Regions from separate parts of the Caballeronia sp. AZ10_KS36 genome, predicted to be linked through region 2. Evidence: predicted binding sites of a transcription regulator. Region 2 holds the regulator's gene; the other holds the start of a gene.
What was found. Region 2 encodes FliA, which starts transcription of late flagellar genes. Its sites were predicted from a motif close to CTAAAGTTTNNNNNNNNNNNGCCGNTA; they were not measured.
Positions count from the first base shown of each region.

Region 1: NCR35_RS02010 (flagellin domain-containing protein) is a predicted target of FliA. The motif match lies at 3,808-3,834, and genes of this name have one in related genera.

Region 1 covers NZ_JALQDQ010000001.1:421,478-432,029, reverse strand. The annotation lists gene NCR35_RS02020 (aldo/keto reductase) at 61-1,011, opposite strand; gene NCR35_RS02015 (HAD family hydrolase) at 1,268-3,688, shown strand; gene NCR35_RS02010 (flagellin domain-containing protein) at 3,929-4,753, shown strand; gene fliD (flagellar filament capping protein FliD) at 4,907-6,349, shown strand; gene fliT (flagellar protein FliT) at 6,383-6,682, shown strand; gene NCR35_RS01995 (sodium:calcium antiporter) at 6,804-7,814, opposite strand; yybP-ykoY riboswitch at 7,922-8,089, opposite strand; gene NCR35_RS01990 (ABC transporter substrate-binding protein) at 8,307-9,902, shown strand; gene NCR35_RS01985 (MBL fold metallo-hydrolase) at 9,921-10,552, opposite strand, start outside.
Region 2 covers NZ_JALQDQ010000001.1:144,230-154,781, forward strand. The annotation lists gene NCR35_RS00725 (3-oxoacyl-ACP synthase III family protein) at 1-720, opposite strand, end outside; gene NCR35_RS00730 (DegT/DnrJ/EryC1/StrS family aminotransferase) at 804-1,949, opposite strand; partial or broken gene NCR35_RS00735 (glycosyltransferase family 2 protein) at 2,295-2,624, shown strand; gene NCR35_RS00740 (O-linked N-acetylglucosamine transferase, SPINDLY family protein) at 3,222-5,075, shown strand; partial or broken gene NCR35_RS00745 (transposase) at 5,144-5,815, opposite strand; gene NCR35_RS00750 (GGDEF domain-containing protein) at 6,188-7,270, shown strand; gene NCR35_RS00755 (RNA polymerase sigma factor FliA) at 7,275-8,006, opposite strand; gene NCR35_RS00760 (MinD/ParA family ATP-binding protein) at 8,027-8,944, opposite strand; gene flhF (flagellar biosynthesis GTPase FlhF) at 8,937-10,552, opposite strand, start outside.

The DNA.
Region 1 (10,552 bases), 280 kb from region 2:
ACCAGAACACCGCGCCCGTGCCAACTCTTCGAAGCACGGCAACTCGTTGATGCAACAGATTTATTTCTGCCAGGCGCTGGCTTCGTCCAGTTCCGCCACTTCCTCCGGATCGAGCTCGAGGCGCGTGGCCGCCGCAAGGCTCTCCAGTTGCTGCACGGACGTGGCGCTCGCGATCGGCGCGGTCACGCTCGGCCGCGCGATGATCCACGCGAGCGCGATGGTCGCCGGCGTGGTGTCGTGGCGCTTCGCGGCTTCGTCGAGCGCATCGAGAATCTTGAGGCCGCGCTCGTTCAGATACTTCTCGACGCGCGAGCCGCGCGCCTTGCCCTGCATGTCTTCCTTGGAGCGGTACTTGCCGGACAGAAAGCCGCTTGCCAGGCTGAAATACGTGACGACCGCGATCTTTTGCGCCTCGGCGACGGGTTCGAGGTCCGTCTCGTAGCCTTCGCGGTCGTAGAGGTTGTACTCCGGCTGAAGGATCTGGTACGCCGGCAGAGACGATTCCTTCGCCACTTTCAGCGCTTCTTCCAGCCGCGCGCCGGTGTAGTTCGACGCGCCGATCACCCGCACCTTGCCCGCCTGAATGAGCTTCTGATAGGCGCCGAGCGTTTCGTCGAGCGGCGTCTTGTCGTCGTCGAGATGCGAGAAGTAGACGTCGATGTAATCGGTCTTGAGACGCCGCAGCGAATCGTCCACGGCCGCCGAGATGTTCGCCGCCGAAAGCCCGGCGCGCGTGCCGAGCATGCCGACTTTCGTCGCGAGCACGACCTTGTGGCGCTTGCCGCTCTCCTTGAACCACTTGCCGATGATCGTTTCCGATTCGCCGCCGTGGTGCCCTTCGACCCACGCGGAATAGACGTCCGCCGTGTCGATGAAATCGAGGCCGTGATCGACGAACGCGTCGAGGATGGAGAACGACGTGCGTTCGTCCGCCGTCCAGCCGAACACGTTGCCGCCGAAGACGAGCGGCGCGACCTTCAGATCCGATGTGCCGATGCTGCGAGTTTGCATGGGGTACTCCGCGGGAGTAGAGGACGTTCGGGAAGGATACGCAACATTGCGCGACGCTGCCGCGCGCATCGCTCATGCGCCGAAATGGAGCCCAAAGCTGGGCTTGTTCCGAGCTTTCGTTCTGGCGCAAGCATCTAACATCGTCGACACATCACAGAGGCTGATGCCGAGGCGGACAGGAACGACCCGCTGCAGACGCCCGACGCACCAAAACCATCAAAGCAGGCCCGCCGTCGCGGGCTGCGGAGTCCATCACATGCAAGCAGACAAGAACGTCCTTCCGGATCAGCTGGCCGAAACGTGGTCGGCGCGCGCGCCGTCGCATACGGTCGCCACCTTCGACTGTTTCGACACGCTCTTCTGGCGCGCCGTACAGGAACCGGTCGACGTTTACTACGCGCTGGCCGAAGATCCGCTCTTCGTCGAACACGGCGTGAGCGCCCGCGTGCGCACGATGGCCGAATCCGAAGCGCGTAAGAACAACTACTTCGCAACCCGCAAGAGCGAGGCGAGGCTCGAACAGATCTATACCGAAGCCGCGCCTCACGCCGACGAGGCAACCGTGAGCGCGCTCGCCGAGCGCGAGGTCGAGAAAGAGATCGAGATCGGCTTCATCTTCGAGCCGGTGCTCGGGCTGCTGCGCGAGGCGAAAACTCGCGGCCTGCGCACGGCGATCGTCAGCGATACCTATTACTCAGAGGCGCAATTGCGCCGCATTCTCTTTTCAACCGCACCGGAGCTCGAATCGCTCATCGACGTCGTGTTCTGTTCGTCCGAATTCGGTGTCTCGAAATCCACGGGACTCTGGAATGTCGTGACGGAACGGCTGGGCGTCGCGCCGTCGGAGATTCTCCATACCGGCGACAACCCGTACGCGGACTGGGCCGTTCCACAGCAGATGGGCATCGGCGTACTGCACTTCCAGCAGCGCGACGATGAGATGCACAAAGCGGACCGACAGCGACTGATGGCCGCGCGGGTGCTGTTTCCGTCGATCCGCGCGACGAAGCCCGCGCCGAGCTTGCATCACGCGATGCGCTCCCTGCAACAGGGCCGCGACATGAGCACGAACGAGCGCATCGGCTACTGGTCGGTCGGCCCGATCATGCACGCATTCGCGCGCTTCGTGCTGGACACGCATGAGGATCTGAAAGCGCGTGGCCGACCGCACAAGCTCGCGTTTCTGCTGCGCGACGGGCATCTCATTCATCGGGCATGCGAAGCGCTGCACGGCGGCCCGATCGGCAACGAAGCGTACGTCGGGCGGTTCGTCGCCGCCGGTTCGACCTTCGACAGCCGCGAGGCCATCGAGCGTTATCTGAGTACAGAGGTCATCAACCCGCAGATGATGAAGTTCGGCGCCGACCAACTGCAACTGCCGCCCAAGGAAACCGGCAAACTGCTCGCCGAGGCAAACGCGTCTGCCAATCCGCTGCAGACGTTCCGGCGTCTCGTGCTGGAACCGCGCATGGTGAAGCTCATCATCGAACGCAGCGCGGCGCTTCGTCAGCGGCTCTTTCGCCATCTGCAGCGCACCGTCGGACTGGAGCGCGGCGACACGCTCGTGATCGTGGACCTGGGTTACTACGGTTCCATCCAGCGCTCGCTCGGCAAGCTGTTCAAGAAGTATTACGACGTGGAGATCGTCGGGCGCTATCTCGTTTCTCTGGATACACCCGGCTGGCGTGCGGATCGCGCGGGCGTCGTCGACAGCCGCTGGGCCGATGAAAACGTGATGGAGATGTTGATCGCGCATATTGGCCATTTCGAGCAGATGTGCTCGCTCAAAACCGGCAGCGTTTATGACTTCAAGGACGACGGCACGCCGCTTCTCAACCAATCCGCGAAAAGCGAGAAGCAAATCGCGCAAAGCGGCGAGATTCAGGATGCTTGCGTGCGCTTTGTCCGCGATATGGCCGCGATGCCGGCCACCAGCTTTCCCCGCCTGACGCCTGAACGACTACGCCTCGATGCGGCCATCTGCCTCGCTCGCCTACTGTATCTCCCGGACCGCGACGAAGTGGCCGGCGGCAACGAGACGGTGTTCGAGATCAACGGGGCGTCCATTCACGCATTCAACGTCGCCGATAACGACGCGGGCATCGAAGGGCTTCGTCAGCGCGGACCGTTTTATATGCGCAGCATCGGCAAGGGATTTCGTCCGGGTTATCCGTACGAAATGCGCCACGCAGGCATCGACCAGGCGATTTTTCTAATGGCCGTGCGCCGTCACCGGCTGGACTTCACCGTCGACGATACGACGTACCGCGAGACGCGAATTCCCGCGCTTTTCGTGCGCGGCAATGAAACCGCGACCGAGACGCTGACCGCGCGCGCGACTTACGACGGCTTCTATTCGCTCGTCGTGCCCATTTCCGACTTCGACGTCGCGCTCATGCTGGGCAAGGAGATGAGCTGGATGCAGATCGCCTCGGCGACAACCTTCCCCGCCGATACGCTGGATACGCGTATCGAGTTCGACCGCCAGCGCGCGCTCTCGCCTGGGAGCGAGATCATTTACGACGGCATGACCGAGCGCGAACCCGGCATGTTCGAGATGTCGCCGAACGGACTCATCTATGTGCCTGCAATGGCCGGAAAGACGCGGCAATTGATGCGCCTGACGTTTCGCCCGCTTTCCTGGGTTCAGACGGCCGAGGTCGCACTGGCTTCATGAAGATGTAGCGGGCCGGCTGCCTATAAAGGTGTAGCCGACCCGGCCGTAATTGCTTTTAACCCTGCCGGCCAAGGCGCCGGCAGACTCCGTGAAAATTCGAATCGCATTCGATCTTCGGCCTAAAGTTTCTTTCCCGTGGGCCGAAATCCTTAGGTAAGGCAGTCAGCGAAACACATTAAACATCGCGACGCCGCATTCAGACTCAGACTAGTAGCGCCTTTACCAACGAGGTAATTTGAAATGTTGAACATCAACACCAACACCCTGTCGCAAACGACGCAAAAGAACCTGCAAGGTTCGCAAAGCGCGCTGTCGTCGGCTATTAACCGCCTCTCGTCGGGCAAGCGCATCAACAGCGCAGCTGACGATGCAGCTGGTCTCGCGATTTCGACGAACATGACGTCGTATGTCAACGCGCTGAACCAGGGCGTGTCGAACGCGAACAACGCGATCTCGATGATTCAAACGGCGTCGGGCGGCCTCAGCTCCACGACGGACAACCTGCAGCGTATTCGCCAGCTGGCCGTTCAGGCAGCCGACGGTTCGCTCTCCGACACGCAGCGCGGCTACCTCCAGACGGAAGTGACCCAGCGTCTCGGCGAACTGGACCGCGTGTCGAGCCAGACGACGTTCAACGGCCAAGCCATGCTGTCCGGCTCGGTCTCGACGGTGGCCTTCCAGATCGGCGCAGTGGCGAACCAGACGCTGAGCGTCGACTTCGGCAGCACCGCGATGAGCCAGACCGGCCTGTTCGGCTCGGCATCGGTCGACATCTCCACGGCAAGCGGCGCGCAGTCCGTGATCGGCCTGGTCGACACGGCGCTCGACACCGTCAACACGCTGCAATCGACGCTCGGCGCTGAACAGAACCGCTTCACGTCGGCCGTTACCAGCCTGCAATCGCAGTCGACCAACCTGAACGCTGCACAGTCGGCCATCACCGACGCAGACTTCGCTCAAGAAACGGCGAACCTGTCGAAGGCTCAAGTGCTGCAACAAGCGGGTATCTCGGTTCTCGCGCAAGCGAACTCGATGCCGCAGCAAGTGCTGAAGCTCCTCGGCTAAGCGCATGTGACCTACCCCGCCGCAACATGGGCGGGGTTGCGCAGTTCACTGGGAGGCCCGCCTCCCAGCTTTCGTTAGCGCAGCGACAGTCATCAGCCGCGCTGTGCTCACGAAAGCTCGCAAACAGAAACGGCAGTCCGTCCGGAGCATCCGATGACCACCACCACCTCGAGTACCGACGTCAGCGCCACACTGGCCGCTGCCGCGCAGTCCATCATCAGCGGCGCGACGAACTCCACGCTCGATGTCTCCACGCTGGTTTCCTCGCTCGTCACCGCGAAAACCACCGCTCAGGCCACGCAGATCGCCAACAAGACGGCGAGCGACAACACGCTCTTGTCCGCCGTCTCGCAGATCAAGTCCGCGCTGTCGTCGCTGCAAACTTCGCTGAAGAGTCTTTCCGACGGCACCGGACTCGCCGCGTACACCGCCACCGCAAGCGGCAGCGGACTCACGGCGACGGCAGGCACGAGCGCGGTGGCCGGTTCGTATGCGATCACGGTCAATAACATTGCAAGCGCGCAAAAGATTTCGTCGACGGCGCACGCCGCCACCGACACCTTCGGCACGGGCACGCTCACGCTCTCGCTCGGATCGAGTTCGATGAACGTGACGCTCGACGGCACCGACACGCTTGCGAGCATCGCCTCGTCGATCAATTCTGCGAGCGACAACCCCGGCATCAGCGCGACCATCGTCACGGGCAACGACGGTCAGCATCTCGTGCTCGCGTCGAAGACGACGGGCGCCGCCAACACCATTTCGGTCACGGCCGGCGCAGGCGTCGACTCGTCGCTTTCGTACAGCGCGGGCAGCAGCAACTACACGCAGACGTCGGCGGCGCAGGACGCGTCGCTGACGGTCGACGGCACGGCCGTCACCAGCTCGACCAACACGCTCACGACCGCGATCGGCGGCGTGACGCTGAATCTGGCATCGGCTGCGGCCGGATCGACGCAGACGTTGACCGTCTCGTCCGACACCACCACGGAAAAGAGCACGATCAAGGCATTCGTCGACGCGTACAACTCGTTCGTGAGCCAGGCCGCGGCGCTGTCGTCGTTCGACTCCACGAAAAGCGCCGGCTCGCAGGGCGGCGTGTTGCTCGGCGACTCCATGCTCCAGAGCATTCAGAGCACGCTGTCCAACATCATCACGAGCGGCGTGACTTCCGGCTCCGGTTCGACGTCGACATCGACGAACCTCGCCTCGATCGGCATCGATCTTCAGGACGACGGCACGCTGTCCATCGACGATTCGACGCTTTCCACGGCGCTGTCGAACAGTGCGACGCGCGTGGGCCAGCTGTTCAACCAGACGAACGGCATCGGCACGCAGCTCAATTCGAAGATCACGTCGTTCCTGCAGTCGGGCGGCATCATCGATACGCGCACGACCGCGATCAATGCGGACCTGAAGAGCCTGACCGATCAGACGGCGAAGCTGCAGACCTACGCGGACAGCCTCACGTCGCAATACAACGCGCAGTTCACGGCGTTGAACACGCTGATGGCGACGATGCAAAGCAACACGACGTACCTGACGCAGCTTTTCGGCGGCACGAACAGCGCCGGCGCGCTCGCGACCAACAAGTAACGCAGGCGTCAGCCGATTCGCACGGAGAAAGATGTGAGCCAACAAGACATGCTGACCAACGCGGTATCGCTCACGCGCGCCATGGCCGCAGCCGCAGCCGCAGGCGACTGGATCGAAGCGGCGCGCCTGTCCGAACTGCGTTCGCCGATCATCATGCAATTGCAGAACGACCTCGATCCGGCCACGTTGCAGGCCGCGAGCGATATCCAGACGCTCGATGCCGCGCTGATGCAAACGGCGCAAGCCGCGCGCATGTCGCTCGGCAAGAACTTTCGCGAGGCGACCGCGCGCATCGACGCAGCAAGCCGTTATCAACAAACGGCGCGGCTCTAAAGTTTCGCTGTCCCGCGCCGTTATACAGACTAACAACAACAACCAAGCGTCGATGTGATGACGCAGCTTCGCTCTCGATGCCCGCCTCGCGCGGGCATTTTTATTGGCGCGCGACGGGGTATCACCGGCCGAGCGTCAACGTCAGATACGCCGCGTACAGCACGCCGTTGCCGAGCAGCGCCCACAACGCGACGCCCTTCCCTCTTGCATGAAAACGCAGCCACGCCGCCGCCGCGAGCGTGATGAGCACGCCGGTCAGCACTTCGACGCGAGGCTCCCACGGCGTCAGCATGATGCCGATGGAAGGCAGCAACGTGCCCTGAAACACCATCGCGCCGGTGATGTTGCCGAACGCGAGCGTGTCCTTGCCGCGCCGCGCCCACAGAATGCTGTTCACCTTTTCGGGCAGTTCGGTCGCAATCGGAATGATGATGAGCGACAGCAGCAGCGCCGAAACGCCGAGCGCCTGCGAGACGCCCTCGACGCCGTGAATGAAGCCCTTGGCGCCGCCCACCAGCAACACGATGCCGATCAGAAATTGCAGCATGATCGAGCCGAGATTCGTCTTCAATCCGACGCGCGAGATGAAGAGCGTTTCGGGCGCTTCGGTGCCGTGTCCGCTTTCGACGAGATTGGCCGACGCCCTGAACGTCGAGATCACATAGATCACGTACAGACCGACGAGCCCCGCCGCGAACAGCGCACGTACTTGCCATGCGTGATGCGGCACGAACATCGCGCCGGCCGCGATCAGGAACGCGATCAGAAAGAAGTTGAGGTCGCGCGTGAAGCCGCTGCGCTCCGGCTCGATCACGCCGCGCAAGCCACGCGATTTCACGATGGCGAGCGTCATCAGGAACGTCGAAAGCGTCGCGAGCATGAGCGGCGCGCCGAGAATCGCGCCGACGCCGATCTCTTCGTTGACCGCGCGGCTCGCCGTGCCGCCCAAGAGCGCGATGATCGGCACTGTCGTTTCCGGCAACGCCGTGCCCACTGCGGCGAAAAGCGATCCGGTCACGCCTTCCGAAATGCCGAGGCGTTCGCCGAGATGTTCGAGCGCGTTGGTGAAAAGCTCGGAGGCAATCAGAATGATCGCGAGCATCAACGCGAGTTCGAGGAAAAGCATCGTCATGCGGCACCTCGCACGACACAATGCAGCGACAGCGCGCGGACCACGCGAAGGCCCGGGCGCGCGACAAGAAGATGTTGGAGTTGTGGGGACACGATGATTCCACGGTCGGACGTCAGCGAACCATGATGCGCCACGCGACGTCCGACCAAGAACGACGTGGCACATCAGTGGTCTCGCCAAACCGGACCGGTCGAACGCGCCACGGCAATAGAGCCGAGGATGTTGACGCGTTCTCCTTCGCAACGGAAGGAAGGCTACTCCCCAAAGACGGGGGCAGTGTAGCGTGACGCGTCGCGTTCGGCAAGCCGACGCAGACAGCGCCGCATATCGGTATGCGCATCCGATCGTTGTCGCGCGCCCGCGCGTTCGCTAATCTACGCGCGCGGGCGCGGTGCTTGCTCGGCATCGCGCGACCGGATTCATCGAGCAACAAGAATAAACGCTGTGTGATTCACGGAGCGCGCGACAGCGCTCCCGCCGACCGGAGAACCCATGCACATCAAACGCTTGCCTGCCCTTCTCGCCGCCCTCGCCGTGGCCGCGCCCATGCTCGCGCAGTCCAAGCCGCTTACCGTCTGCACGGAATCGAGCCCGGACGGCTTCGATGTCGTGCAGTTCAATTCGCTGGTGACGACGAACGCATCGGCAGACGTGATCTTCAACACGCTCGTCTCCTACGACGAAGCAGCGAAGAAAGTCGCGCCGTCGCTCGCCGAGAAATGGGACGTATCGAGCGATGGTCTGAGCTACACGTTTCATCTGCGGCCGAACGTGCAGTTCCAGAGCACGGATTACTTCAAGCCGACGCGCCCGCTCAATGCCGACGACGTCGTCTTCACGTTCGACCGCATGCTGTCGGAGAGCAATCCGTGGCACAAGGTGGCGGGCGCGAGCGGCTTTCCGCACGCGCAGTCGATGGGCCTCGTGAAGCTCATCAAGAGCGTGACGAAGGTGGATGACCACACCGTGAAGTTCGACCTCAACGAGCCGAACGCGACCTTCGTGCCGATTCTCACGATGGGCTTCGCATCCATCTATTCGGCGGAATACGCGGACCAGTTGCTCAAGGCGAACAAGCAGGTGGAGTTGAACAGCAAGCCCATCGGCACGGGTCCGTTCGTGCTGAGGAGCTATACCAAGGATGCCGTCATACGCTACGACGTGAACCCGTCGTACTGGGGGCCGAAGCCGAAGATCGACCGTCTCATCTACGCGATCACGCCGGATGCCACGGTGCGCGCGCAGAAGATCAAGGCGGGCGAATGTCAGATCGCGCTTTCGCCGAAGCCGCAGGACGTGCTCGACGCGAAGAAGGACCGCTCGCTCAAGGTCAGCGAAACGCCTGCGTTCATGACCGCGTTCGTCGCACTCAACACGCAGAAGAAGCCGCTCGACAACCCGAAGGTGCGTCAGGCGCTGAACATGGCGTTCGACCGCACGACGTACATGAAGACCGTCTTCGACAACACGGCGACGCCCGCCGTGAATCCGTATCCGCCGAATACCTGGAGCTACGACAAGAACGTGCAGGCGTATCCGTATTCCGCGGATCGCGCGAAGAAACTGCTGGCCGATGCGGGCTTTCCGAGCGGCTTCGATACGACCATCTGGGTGCGCCCGAACGGCAGCGTGCTGAATCCGAACCCGAAGGCGGGCGCGGAACTGCTGCAAGCCGACCTCGCGAAAATCGGCGTGAAGGCGCAGGTGAAGGTGATCGAATGGGGCGAGCTGATCAAGGAAGCGAAGCAGGGCCAGCACGACATGCTGTTCATGGGCTGGGCCGGCGACAATGGCGATCCGGACAACTATCTGTCGCCGCTGTTCAGTTGCAACGCGGTGAAGTCGGGCATCAACTTCGCGCGCTTCTGCGACCCGCAACTGGACAAGCTGATCGCGGACGGCAAGGCGACGCCGGACATCGCTAAACGCACGAAGGCGTATATCGATGCGCAGAAGATCATCCACGATCAGGCGCTGTGGATTCCGCTCGTGTACCCGACCGCCGCCGCGCTCACGCGCACGAACGTCAGCGGCTATAACGTGAGTCCGTTCGGGCGGCAGAACTTCGGGGCGGTGTCGGTGCAGTAACGCGTTGAGCGCGAAGGCTCAGGCCGGCGAGAAGCGGATCACCCCGTCATCGCCGGTCCGGCGCGCGAGCGTGCCGTCGAGCCACAGCAAGTTCAGATGCGCGAGCGCCTCGCCGAGCGCGAACGTCATCTGATGGATGTCGAGCGCGCGCTTGAACATGATCGGCACGATGTCGGCGGCGCTGCACGGTTTCGCCGCGCACGCCTCGCGCACTTCCGCAAGCCGCGCGCGATGATGCTCGCGAAGCTGCGCGATGCGCGTCTTCACGCCGCGAAACGGCTTGCCGTGCGAGGGCAACGCGAGCACATCGGCGGGCATCGCTTCATAGCGCGCGAGCGATTCCAGATACAGCGCAAGCGGATTGCCCTCCGGTTCGATGGCGAACACCGACACGTTGGTCGAGATGCGCGGCAGCACCATGTCGCCGGAAATGAGCAGCTCGTCGGCCCCGCAGTAGAGCGCGGAATGCTCCGGCGAATGGCCGTAGCCCGTCACCACCTCCCACTCGCGCGCACCGATGCGCAGCCGGTCGCCGTCGCGAATGCGGCGGAATTCGCGCGGCATCGAAGGCACGAGCGTCGGGTAATAGCTGTCGCGCTTCCTGAGCGCATCGAGCGATGCCGGGTCTGTCAGGCCGTGCGCCGCGAAGT
Region 2 (10,552 bases):
CTGACTGACGCTCAACCCGGTATCGCTCAATGCCGTTTCGACCGCTTTCGGGACTTCGCGCAGCGCGAAGTTGAAGATCGCCGTGCCGTCCATGTAAATGCCGGGCGCGTGCTCGCTCGGTCGAATAGCGGACCCCTGAGCGACGAACGCATCGTAGCCCGAGCCGTCTGCAAAGCTGCGGCAGTACAGGAAGCGCAATCCTTGAGGACGCGTCGAGAATTCGCACGCCGTCGCTGCATCGCCGAACAGCACGCGTGTCGTGATGTCGTCGCGTCGAAGCAGACGCGAGTAGGTATCAGCGTTGATGAGAACTGCGCTCTTCTCTGTCGGAAACGACCGCTGCAACGCAACGACCGTCTGTGTTCCAAGCACGAAGCCGGAGCAGCCCTGGTTGATGTCCATGACGAGGCAATCGTTTGCCAGCTTTGCCCTACCGTGAATGCGCGACGATACGCCCGGAATCAGATGATCGGGCGTTTGCGTGCAGACGATCAACGCGCTCACGCCTGTAGCGGGGCTCGCTGCGAGCAGCTGTTGCGCGGCCGCGAATGCGAGGTCGCTCGTATATTGATCGGGACCTGCGACAGGCCGGCTGTGCACGCCTGTTTTTCGCACGATGCGCTCGTAATTCGCATCGGCAATGCCCAACGTCGAAGCGTCGTTTTGCTCTATTCGCTCGCCTTGAACGACGGCGATGGAGTTCAGGTAGACGTCGGGCATGGACAGCACATTTGACATAGAAGATACCTTGATGAATGGCGCATGGACCCGGTGCAACGGCAGCGCGCTGACGCCATGGCCGCTTACGCGTCCGCCAGTTCGGTGACGCGATCACGCGCCGTCGCTGCCGTCAGCACCAGTTCGATGATCCTGTCCTGCGTGTCGCTGTCGAGTGCCGGGAAGATGGGCAGGCACAGCACTTCGCGCGAGATAGCCGTCGCCACGGGCAGATTCGCCGATCCCGCCGACGGCAGTCCACGGTAGGTAGGAAACTCGCTGATAAGGGGATAGAAATACCGCCGCGCGAGGATGTCTTCCGCACGGAGCACATCGTAAAGCGCGTCGCGCGTGATGGGGAAGTCTGCCGTCACGCGGACCGGGAAGTACGAATGGTTGCTCGTACTGTCGATGGGCGCGACAGGCAGCAGCAGTCCCTTCACACCCGAGAGCGCCGCCTCGTAGCGCGCCGCAATCCGCGCGCGCGCGACGGCGATCCTGTCCATATGCTGCAACTGCAAGAGGCCGAAGGCCGCCTGCAGTTCGTTCATTTTCGCGTTGATGCCGGGTTTCACGACGGTGACTTCATCGGCGAAACCGAAGTTCTTCAGATGGTCGATGTGGCGCTTCGTCTTGGCGTCGTGACAGATGATCGCGCCGCCTTCGAACGTGTTGAAGATCTTCGTGCCATGAAAACTGAGCATCGACATGTCGCCGAACTTCAGCACGGACTCGCCCGACTTGCGCACGCCGAACGCATGAGCCGCGTCGTACAGCACGCGCAGGCCATACGTGTCGGCGATCCGTTCGATCTCTTCGACATCGCACGGGTTGCCGTAGACGTGAACGGGCAGGATAGCCGTGGTTTGCGGCGTAATGGCCGCTTCGATCTTGCGCGGATCGAGGTTCATCGTCACGGGGTCGATGTCGGCGAAGACGGGCTTGATGCCGTTCCAGTGCAACGCGTGCGTCGTCGCCACAAAGCTGAACGGCGTCGTGATGACTTCGCCCGTCACTTTCATTGCCTGCAACGCGGTGATCAGCGCGAGGGTGCCGTTCGAGAACAGCGACAGATACTCGACACCCAGGTATTCGCAAAGCGCCGCTTCGAGCTGTGTGTGAAAGGGGCCGCCATTGGTCACCTGCTTGCTGTCCCAGATTTTCTGCAGATACGGAAGAAACTCATCGAGGGGAGGCAGATAAGGCTGGGTGACCGGAACGAGTGTTTGCATGGCAGTCGCGAGTGAGCGGAATGCGCAACGGGCGCACGTCCAATGAAAACGAGAATAGCGTCGGCCATGGCAATCCGATCGATTGATCAAGCGGGTCAAACGCTGCTATTTCGAGGCATGGTTCGCACGCGCGGGGCGCGAGGATCAGCAAGCGAAATTCAGCGCGACATCAGGCGCGACATCGGGAACGAATAAGGACGAAAACGCCTCGCTGTTCCGTGGATGGCGTCGAGCGACCGCTCGCTATTCTGTATGCAAGCCGTCGTGCCATGGATGCCCGGGCGCGGCCATGCAACTTCAGGCTGCCGATGTGCGCCCTCTTTCTCGAACAGGACCCGTTTTTCCATGACCACCGTCAGCATCCTCATTCCCGCGTTCAAGCCGGACTACCTTGCGAAGGCAATCGCGAGCGCGCAGGCACAGAGCTTCGCGGACATCGAAATCCTGGTCGGCGACGACACCGCGGACGGTCGCTTGCGCCCCATCGTCGAGAGCTTCGACGATCCGCGCATTCGCTATTTCCATCATGCCAGCGGGGACGCGCGTCGCAATTCACTGCTGCTGTTCGAACAGGCGCGCGGCGAGTACATCAAGTGGCTCTACGACGACGACCTGCTCATGCCGCGCTCCGTGGAAGCGCTGGTCGACGCCCTGCGTCAGCATCCCGGTTCAGCCATCGCCGTTCATGAGCGCGTCCTGATCGACGCCGACGACAACGTTCTGCACACGCCGCCGGCCCTCGTTCCGGCTGGCCAGATCGCGTTGGTCGAACGTCCGGCACTCGTCGAGCACATGGTCGCGCTGGCGAACAACTTCATCGGCGAGCCTAGCAACATCATGATGGTGCGCGATGCCGTCGACATGTCGACGGTGATGTTGTACCGCGGCTGGGACATCACGTTCCTCAACGACGTCAGCATGTATCTGAACCTCGCGGAGAAGGGACCGCTCGTGCTGCTGGGCGGCTATCTGAGCTGTTTCCGTCGGCATGGCACGCAGAATTCGGGTGTCGCGAGTCCCATTCTCGTTGCGGGCTACTACGAATGGGAAGTGATGGTGCGCGGCGAGGCGGCGGCGGGTCAAATGTCCGCGGAAGCGTTGATGCGCGCGAAAGCGCAACTGACCCGCCTCTACACGCACGGCATCGACACGCTCGGCATGGTCGAATTGCAGGCATTGCGCGACAACCTCGACGAGCTGGTCAAACAGCCGACTGCGGGACTCTATGCGTCCCCGCGTTTTCGCGCCAACGCCGCAATGGCGAACGAAAAGATGCACGCGCGCGCGGCGGCCCGTTTGCGGACGCCGGAAGCCAGTGTGGCCGCCGCCGAAGAGCCGGCGACGACGAATCCCGCTATCGAGGCGCTGCTCGCGCGCGCCGTCGAATGTCATCAGGCCGATCGGCTCGACGAAGCCGAGACGCTGTATCGCGAGATCCTCGCGACAGATCCGAACCACCCCGAAGCGCTGCATCTGCTGGGTCTCGTTGCTCACGCCTTCGGCCAGTACGCGACAGCCTCCGAGCTGATCATGGCCGCCATCGCGGTTCGACCGGCGGCCGCGTTCTATTACAACCTCGGCAACGTCATGCAGGCGGACAACCGGCCTGCTGCTGCCGTCGAGTGCTTCCGCCAGGCGATCGCGCAGCAGCCCGACTATATCGACGCGTACTACAACCTCGGGATTGCACAGCGCGCGATGCACGACCTGAGCGGCGCTGTCGATTCGTTCGTCAAGGTCGTGTCGCTGAAGCCCGATCACGCGCAAGCCTATAACAACCTTGCCGCGACGATGATGGAGCTCGACGAACTCGATGCTGCCGTCGAAGCGTACAGCACGGCCATTGCGTTGCGCCCCGAGTTGCCGGCGCCGCGGAGCAACCGGTTGTTCGCGTCGAATTACTACAGCGGCGTGACGCCCGCCGCGTACCTGGAGGAAGCCAAAAGTTTCGATGAAGCCATCACGCAGGGCGTAACGCCGTACCATGACTGGCTCGTCGAAGCGACGCCCGCGACAGCCCGAGCATTGCGCGTCGGCATTGTGTCGGGCGATTTGAAGGAGCACCCGGTCGGTTCCTTGCTCGAAAGCATCGTGAATCATGTCGATGCAGCCCGAGTGGAGTTGCACGCGTATGCGACGCGCGATGTCGAAGATGCGCTGACGCTGCGCATCCGTTCGCGCTTTGCGACGTGGACGAGCCTCGCGGGCATGACCGACGTTGCCGCCGCCGCACGCATCCGCGACGATCGCATCGACGTGCTGATCGATGCATCGGGTCATACGCAGTTCAACCGCCTGCCCGTGTTTGCGCGCAAGCCCGCGCCCGTTCAGGTGAGCTGGCCCGGTTACTTCGCAAGCACGGGTATGCGCGCGATCGACTACATGCTCGGCGACCGTTACGTGCTGCCCGAAAGCGAGGCACACCACTTCACCGAGCGCGCGTGGCGGATGCCCGACAGCTACTTGTGCTTCACGCCGCCTGCCGAGCCGCTGGACGCGGGCAAGCTGCCGATGCTCGACAACGGACATGTGACGTTCGGCTATTTCGGCAAGCTCGCCAAGATTGCCGATCAGACGGTGGCGCTTTGGTCGCGCGTGCTGCATGCCGTCGCGCATTCGCGTCTGTTCATCAAGGCGCAGAATCTGGATCTGGATCACGCCCGCGAGTCGATCGTCGCGCGTTTCGCTGCACACGGCGTCGATGCATCGCGCCTCATCCTGGAGGACCATTCGCCGCATGCCGAGTATCTCGCCGCGTATCGTCGGGTGGACATCGCGTTGAGCCCGTTCTCGTATCCGGGTCGCACGACGACGGCGGAAGGCCTGTTCATGGGCGTGCCTGTCCTGTGCCTGCGCGGCGAGCGGTTTCTGTCGCACATCTGCGAAAGCATGCTGCATGCGGCCGGTTTGCCCGACTGGATCGCACAGAGCGAAGACGACTATGTCGCGAAAGCCGTGCAGTTCGCCGCCGATGCGTCGCAGCTGCAAGCGCTTCGCAGCGGCCTGCGTGCGCAACTCGTCGCTTCGCCGCTGTGCGACGCGCCTCGCTTCGCGAAGCATCTGGAAGACGCGTTGCATGGCATGTGGGTGGCGCACGTCGCGCCCACTGAAGCTGTGGCGCGTTAGCCAGCGCGTGCCCGGCTGCTCGTCGGCCGGGCGCGAAGGCGTCGTTAATCATTCGGGATGACCGGCCCACCGCGCAGCTTCAGGTGATTGACCACGCGCGGCCAGAACTTCGCGCCTTCGGCCTGCTCGATCCAGAGCCCCGCACGTCACGCGAGCCGTCGCGGCCCAGGCCCGGCGCCATGTAGATCCCCTTGTTGGGGACCACTTCTTCGTCGCCGATCTTGGCCCGCAGCGCGTCGGGGAACACCCACTGAATATATCGGCTCGCGCGGTCGCTGTGCCCATTCGCGCACCTCGTCGATCGCCCAGCCGGCCACCGTGCTGACCAAGTCCGCAGATTGTTCGATGTCGTGCATCGTCACGAGAAAATCGCGGTTCTCCCGGGCGCTCATTGCGCGCGATGATCTCGTCGTCGAAGTCGCCAAAGCGTGGCTCGCCCTTGGCAATGATCACCGGATGGGAGGTCCCTTCTCGGTCGCGCGGAAAGTCGATGTCGAGAAAGTCGTCATGAGTCGTGATGCGCTTGCGGCTGGTGCCGTTGCGGTGATCGTGCTGCGCACCGGCTTAGTTGGCCCTTCTCGTAGCCGGATAGTGCGTCCGCTCGCCGCCGTGCGAGCGCTCGCGGGCCGTTGCTTTTTTATCCGCCCGGTTAAGCGTTTCGTGCGCCAGTCGCCGGATCAGCTCTGGGTCGAGTCCAGTCCTTTGCCCGATTCGATCGTCGGTTCCAGTCCATGCCTCATACACGAGGATTCGGCTAGGCGTCACGGCGCTGGTTCCCGCGCGGGCTCCAAGCAACCCGGACGCCCCCGATCGCAATTGACTCACTTCAACTGGTTTGCCGAAACGGGCACCGGCTTTACCGTCCATGCTGCTTCACCGCTACTCGGCGTATACGAAGGCCGTGCCATCACCTGCTCTACAGCGGCATACGGAAAGAAAAAGACAAGGGGTTGCTGGTTCGATCCCAGCCGGGCGCGCCAAGTCGCACATCTGTCGCCTCGTCGTCATCCCCCACGAACTCAAGCCTCGCACCTGCTTTGCCGTTAACCCTACGGCCGACCGCGCCCATTCCAGGCGCGTCGAACGAACAAAAACAAAATCCAGGGGTTCACATGCAGCAGGCTCACCACCCGCCACGCTGGCCTCATGCCTTCGCATGGGCGGCGCTTCGGCATCCCGAACGCGAACAAGCCACGCTGCGCGTTGTGCTCGGCGCCGTAGTTCTCCTCGCCTACGCCTGTTTCGCGTGGCTCGTCCCTTCGCGCGAAGCGTCGCTGGTCGCGCAAATCGTCGGGCTCTATGTGTTCTACGGCGCAGTCACGCTGCTGATCGTCAGCCGCATGGCGTCGCCATCGAAGAAGCGGCTCGTGGTCACGACCATTGCCGATCAGGCGCTCGTCGGCGCGGCGCTCGCCGCGGGCGGCGAGATCGCTCTGCCGCTCTTGTGGGTCGTCTTCTGGTTTCTGATCGGCTCGGGCTGCCGCTACGGCAAGCGCACGCTCGCCGTCTCCTGCGCCACCGCGATGACGGTCATCGGCGGGCTCGCGCTCTGGCAGCCGTGGTGGAACGCGAACCTGTCCGCCGCGCTCGGGCTCGCGTTGAGCGTGCTGGCGGCATCGGTGTATCTGACCGTGCTCGTCGATCGCCTCGGCAACGCCAATCGCGATCTCGCGCGTCAGGCATCGACCGATCCGCTCACGGGTCTCGCCAATCGCTACGCGCTGGAACACATCGTCAATCGCACGATGTCCGAGGCAACGCAGGACACCGTGCTGCTTCTGATCGACCTCGACGGCTTCAAGGAAGTCAACGATACCTACGGTCACGCGGTCGGCGACGTGCTATTGCAGCAGTTCGCCAACGTGCTCGCCCGCCGCATGTCCAATAGCGACACCGTGGCGCGCCTCGGCGGCGACGAGTTCGTGGTGCTCGCGCATCAGGCGCAGAGCCGCACGGCCGTCCTCGCAATCACCGAAGGCATTCACGCGGCGCTCGCGTCGATCGCGTCGGTGGACGGGCGGCCGGTTTCGGTCTCGGCGAGCATCGGCGCGTGCATGTTGTCCAGCGCGGCCGACGCGCGCCACGCCGACATCCACGCCGTGCTGCGCGCCGCCGACCGCGCGATGTATCGCGCGAAAAGTCTCGGCATCGGCAAAACGGTGTTCGCCGAAGCGCGAGACTTCGAAGCCGGCTAACGTATTACGCTTCGACGCTCGTCCACGACTGCTCGCGCAGCTTGGCGCGCAAACGCGCGACCGCCTGGCTGTGCAGCTGACACACGCGCGATTCGCTCACTTCCATCACCGCGCCGATTTCGCGCAGGTTCAGGCCGCGTTCGTAGTAGAGGCTCATCAGCAGCTTTTCGCGTTCCGGCAGCTTGTCGATGGCTTCGATCAGCGCGCCGCGCAGGCTGTCGTCGAGCAGCGCGGACAGCGGGTCCGAACGGTCGACGCAATAGCGGTCGAGGAACGGCTCGTCGTCGGCGGAGCGGTCGAAGTCTTCGTAGTAGATCAGCTGGCTGCCGTGCAGGTCTTGCAGCATCGACTGATATTCGTCGAGCGGCATCTTCATGTGCTCGGCGATTTCCACTTCGCTCGCGGCGCGGCCGAGGTTCTGCTCGACCTTGTGCACCGCCGATTCCACTTCGCGCGACGTCTTGCGCATGCTGCGCGGCAGCCAGTCGTTGGCACGCAGCTCGTCGAGCATCGCGCCGCGAATGCGCTGGCTCGCGTAGGTTTCGAACTGCGCACCCTGATCTTCCTTATAGCGGCTCGCCGCATCCAGAAGACCGATCATGCCGGCCTGAATCAGGTCGTCGAGATCGACGCTCGCCGGCATCTTGGCGACGAGCTGAAGTCCGAGCCGGCGAACGAGCGGCGCATATTTAGTCAGGACGTCCGACTGTGAGAGTTTGCCTTGGGCGTTGTACATCTGAGTCACCTTAATCTTGATCACATCGACGCCGTACTGGTCAATGCATGACTGGAAAACAACGACGCCATGCGCCCCGTCTCCCGTCCGCCCTTGTCAGCCTCGCCAACCGAAAACCGCGCGTCATTCCGGACCTGCGTCTCGCTCCCGGTCGGGGCGGGACGCATCGGCCAATGCAGAAGCTCCGCCGCGATCTGCCGGTAGTCGCGCGCCGCGGCTGTCGCCGGGAACGCTTCCACCACGCAGCGCGAGAGCTCCTTCGCCCGAGTGACGCGCGCATCCTCGGACACATACCCTGCCTGCACGAGCGACACGGCCAGATACCGGCTCGCGACGCCCGACAGGTTGTCGAACGCGACCGCCGCGTCGGCCGGGTTCTGCACGTGATTCACGAGCACGCGGAACTGGCCGATCGCATGGGCGTAGTGCAGACGCTTGATGCACGCGTACGCCTCGGTGATCGCGGACGCGGCCACCCGCGTCACGATGAGAAAGTCATGCGCCTGCGCCGCGAGCGACGAGAGCGCGCCGTATCGATCGAGCTGCGCGTCGATCAGAACGATGTCCGCCTGACCTTCGAGCAGCGCGCGGCACTGCGCGGCGTCGTGGCTGATGCGTTCGTCGCGCGGCGCGGCGAGCAGCGAGAAGCCGAACGGCGTGCGCGTCACCGCGTCCTGAAGCGCCTCGCGGCCCGACATCACCGCGGCGAGCGCCCCGGCGCCGGACGTACCGGCCAGGCGCGCAGCGGATGCCGCGTTCGCCCGCTCGTCGATCACGAGCACGTCCTTGCCATGCACGGACAGCGCCGCGCCCAGATTCACGACCGCCGACGTGCAGCCGATGCCCGCCGGCCCGCCCGCCACCGCCACCACGCGCGAACCGCCTCGCGTGAGCAGCCTTCTCAGACCTTCAGCCTGATCGAGCACGAACTTATCCAAAGCGGACCTCATGCAGTTCGGTGGTGGCGCGCGCGGACAATGCGGAGAGCAGTGCCGGCACCTCGTCGTCCTGCGGCACGAAGGGCGAACCCTCGCGCGGAATGCAGAACGCGCTCTTGATCAGAAAACGCTTGGTCGCGACGTACAGGTTCTCCGGCACCTTCTGGCCGGTCGAGACGTAATGCACCGGCAGCTTGTAGCGGATGACGGTATCGAGCACGCCGCCGAGATTCGTCGCTTCGTCGAGCTTGGTCAGGATGCAGCCCGCGAGCGGCGGCTGATCGGCCGCGCTCTTGTACGCCTGCACCACTTCGTTGAGCGTGTCGCCGTGGCTGGTCGCGTTGAGCAGCAACAGGCGCTGCACCGGATGACCCGCGCCGCAGAGCATCGAAATCTGGTCGGACACCATGCGATCGCGCTGGCTCATGCCGATGGTGTCGATCAGCACGATGTGCTTGTTGCGCAACTCCGAGAGCGCGAGTTGCAGGTCGGCGGCGTCTTTCACCGCGTGGACCGAGACGCCGAGAATCTTGCCGAAGATGCGCAGTTGCTCGTGCGCGCCGATCCGGTAGCTGTCGGTCGTGAGCAGCGCGACCTTGCTTGCGCCGAAGCGCATCACGCAGCGCGCGGCGAGCTTGGCCGTGGTCGTGGTCTTGCCGACGCCCGTCGGGCCCATCAGCGCGAACACGCCGCCGCGTTCCATCAGCGCGTCTTCGCTCGCCATGACCGGCAGGTTCGATTCGAGCACCTGCTGCACCCATTCCATCGCGTGCTCGGCGCTTTCCATCTCGGGCATGTTGTCCACGACCATGCGCACGAGTTGCGCGGAGAAACCGGCCGCGAACAGGCGCTTGGTGAGGCCGGCGTTGCCCGGGCTGCGGCGCTGGCGCTCGCCCCACAGGAGACCGGAGAAGTGCTCTTCCATCATCTCGCGCATCGACGAGAGCTCGTGCATCACCGTTTCGTTGACGACTTGCTCCATGCGTGCGCGAATCGCGTCGGTCACGACGGCGGCCGCGTTCGCGGGCAGACCTTCGAGCGCATTGTCGGGCGAGGCTTCGGCTTGCGGCGCGCCCGCGTTGATCTTGTGGGCGGCGCGGCGCGCGGCGACTTGCGCGGCTTCGCGCGCCCAGTCGGGCGTGTCGATCTTCGGCTGCGCGGACTCGCGCATCGCGTAGTTGCTCGGCTCGGGTTTGTCGGCGCGCTTCTCGGCACGCTGATCCGCGAGCTTGTCGGCGGCTTTCGCTGCGGATGCCTTCGGCGGCACCGGCACGCCCAGACCGCGAGCGATCGCAGCGGATGCCGACAGCGGACGATTCGACGGCATCGCGGCCTGCTCGGCGATGCGTCGCGCGTGCTCGATCAGCCACGGATTCGACTCGGCCATCGTGCGCGGTGCGTCGTCGGCTTGGGCGTCGCGCGGCGCGTCGCGGTGGTCGAGGTCATCCGTATGGGCTTCAGGATTCGCGCCGAAAACCGACGAGAACACGTCGCCGCTCGCGTAAGGATTCGCGGCGGCCGGTTGCTTCGCGGCCACGGCGGCCGCGGCTTGCGCGAGCGCGGAGCGCGGCGTGGCGCTCGGGAATGCGGCCGGCGCCTGTTCGTGCG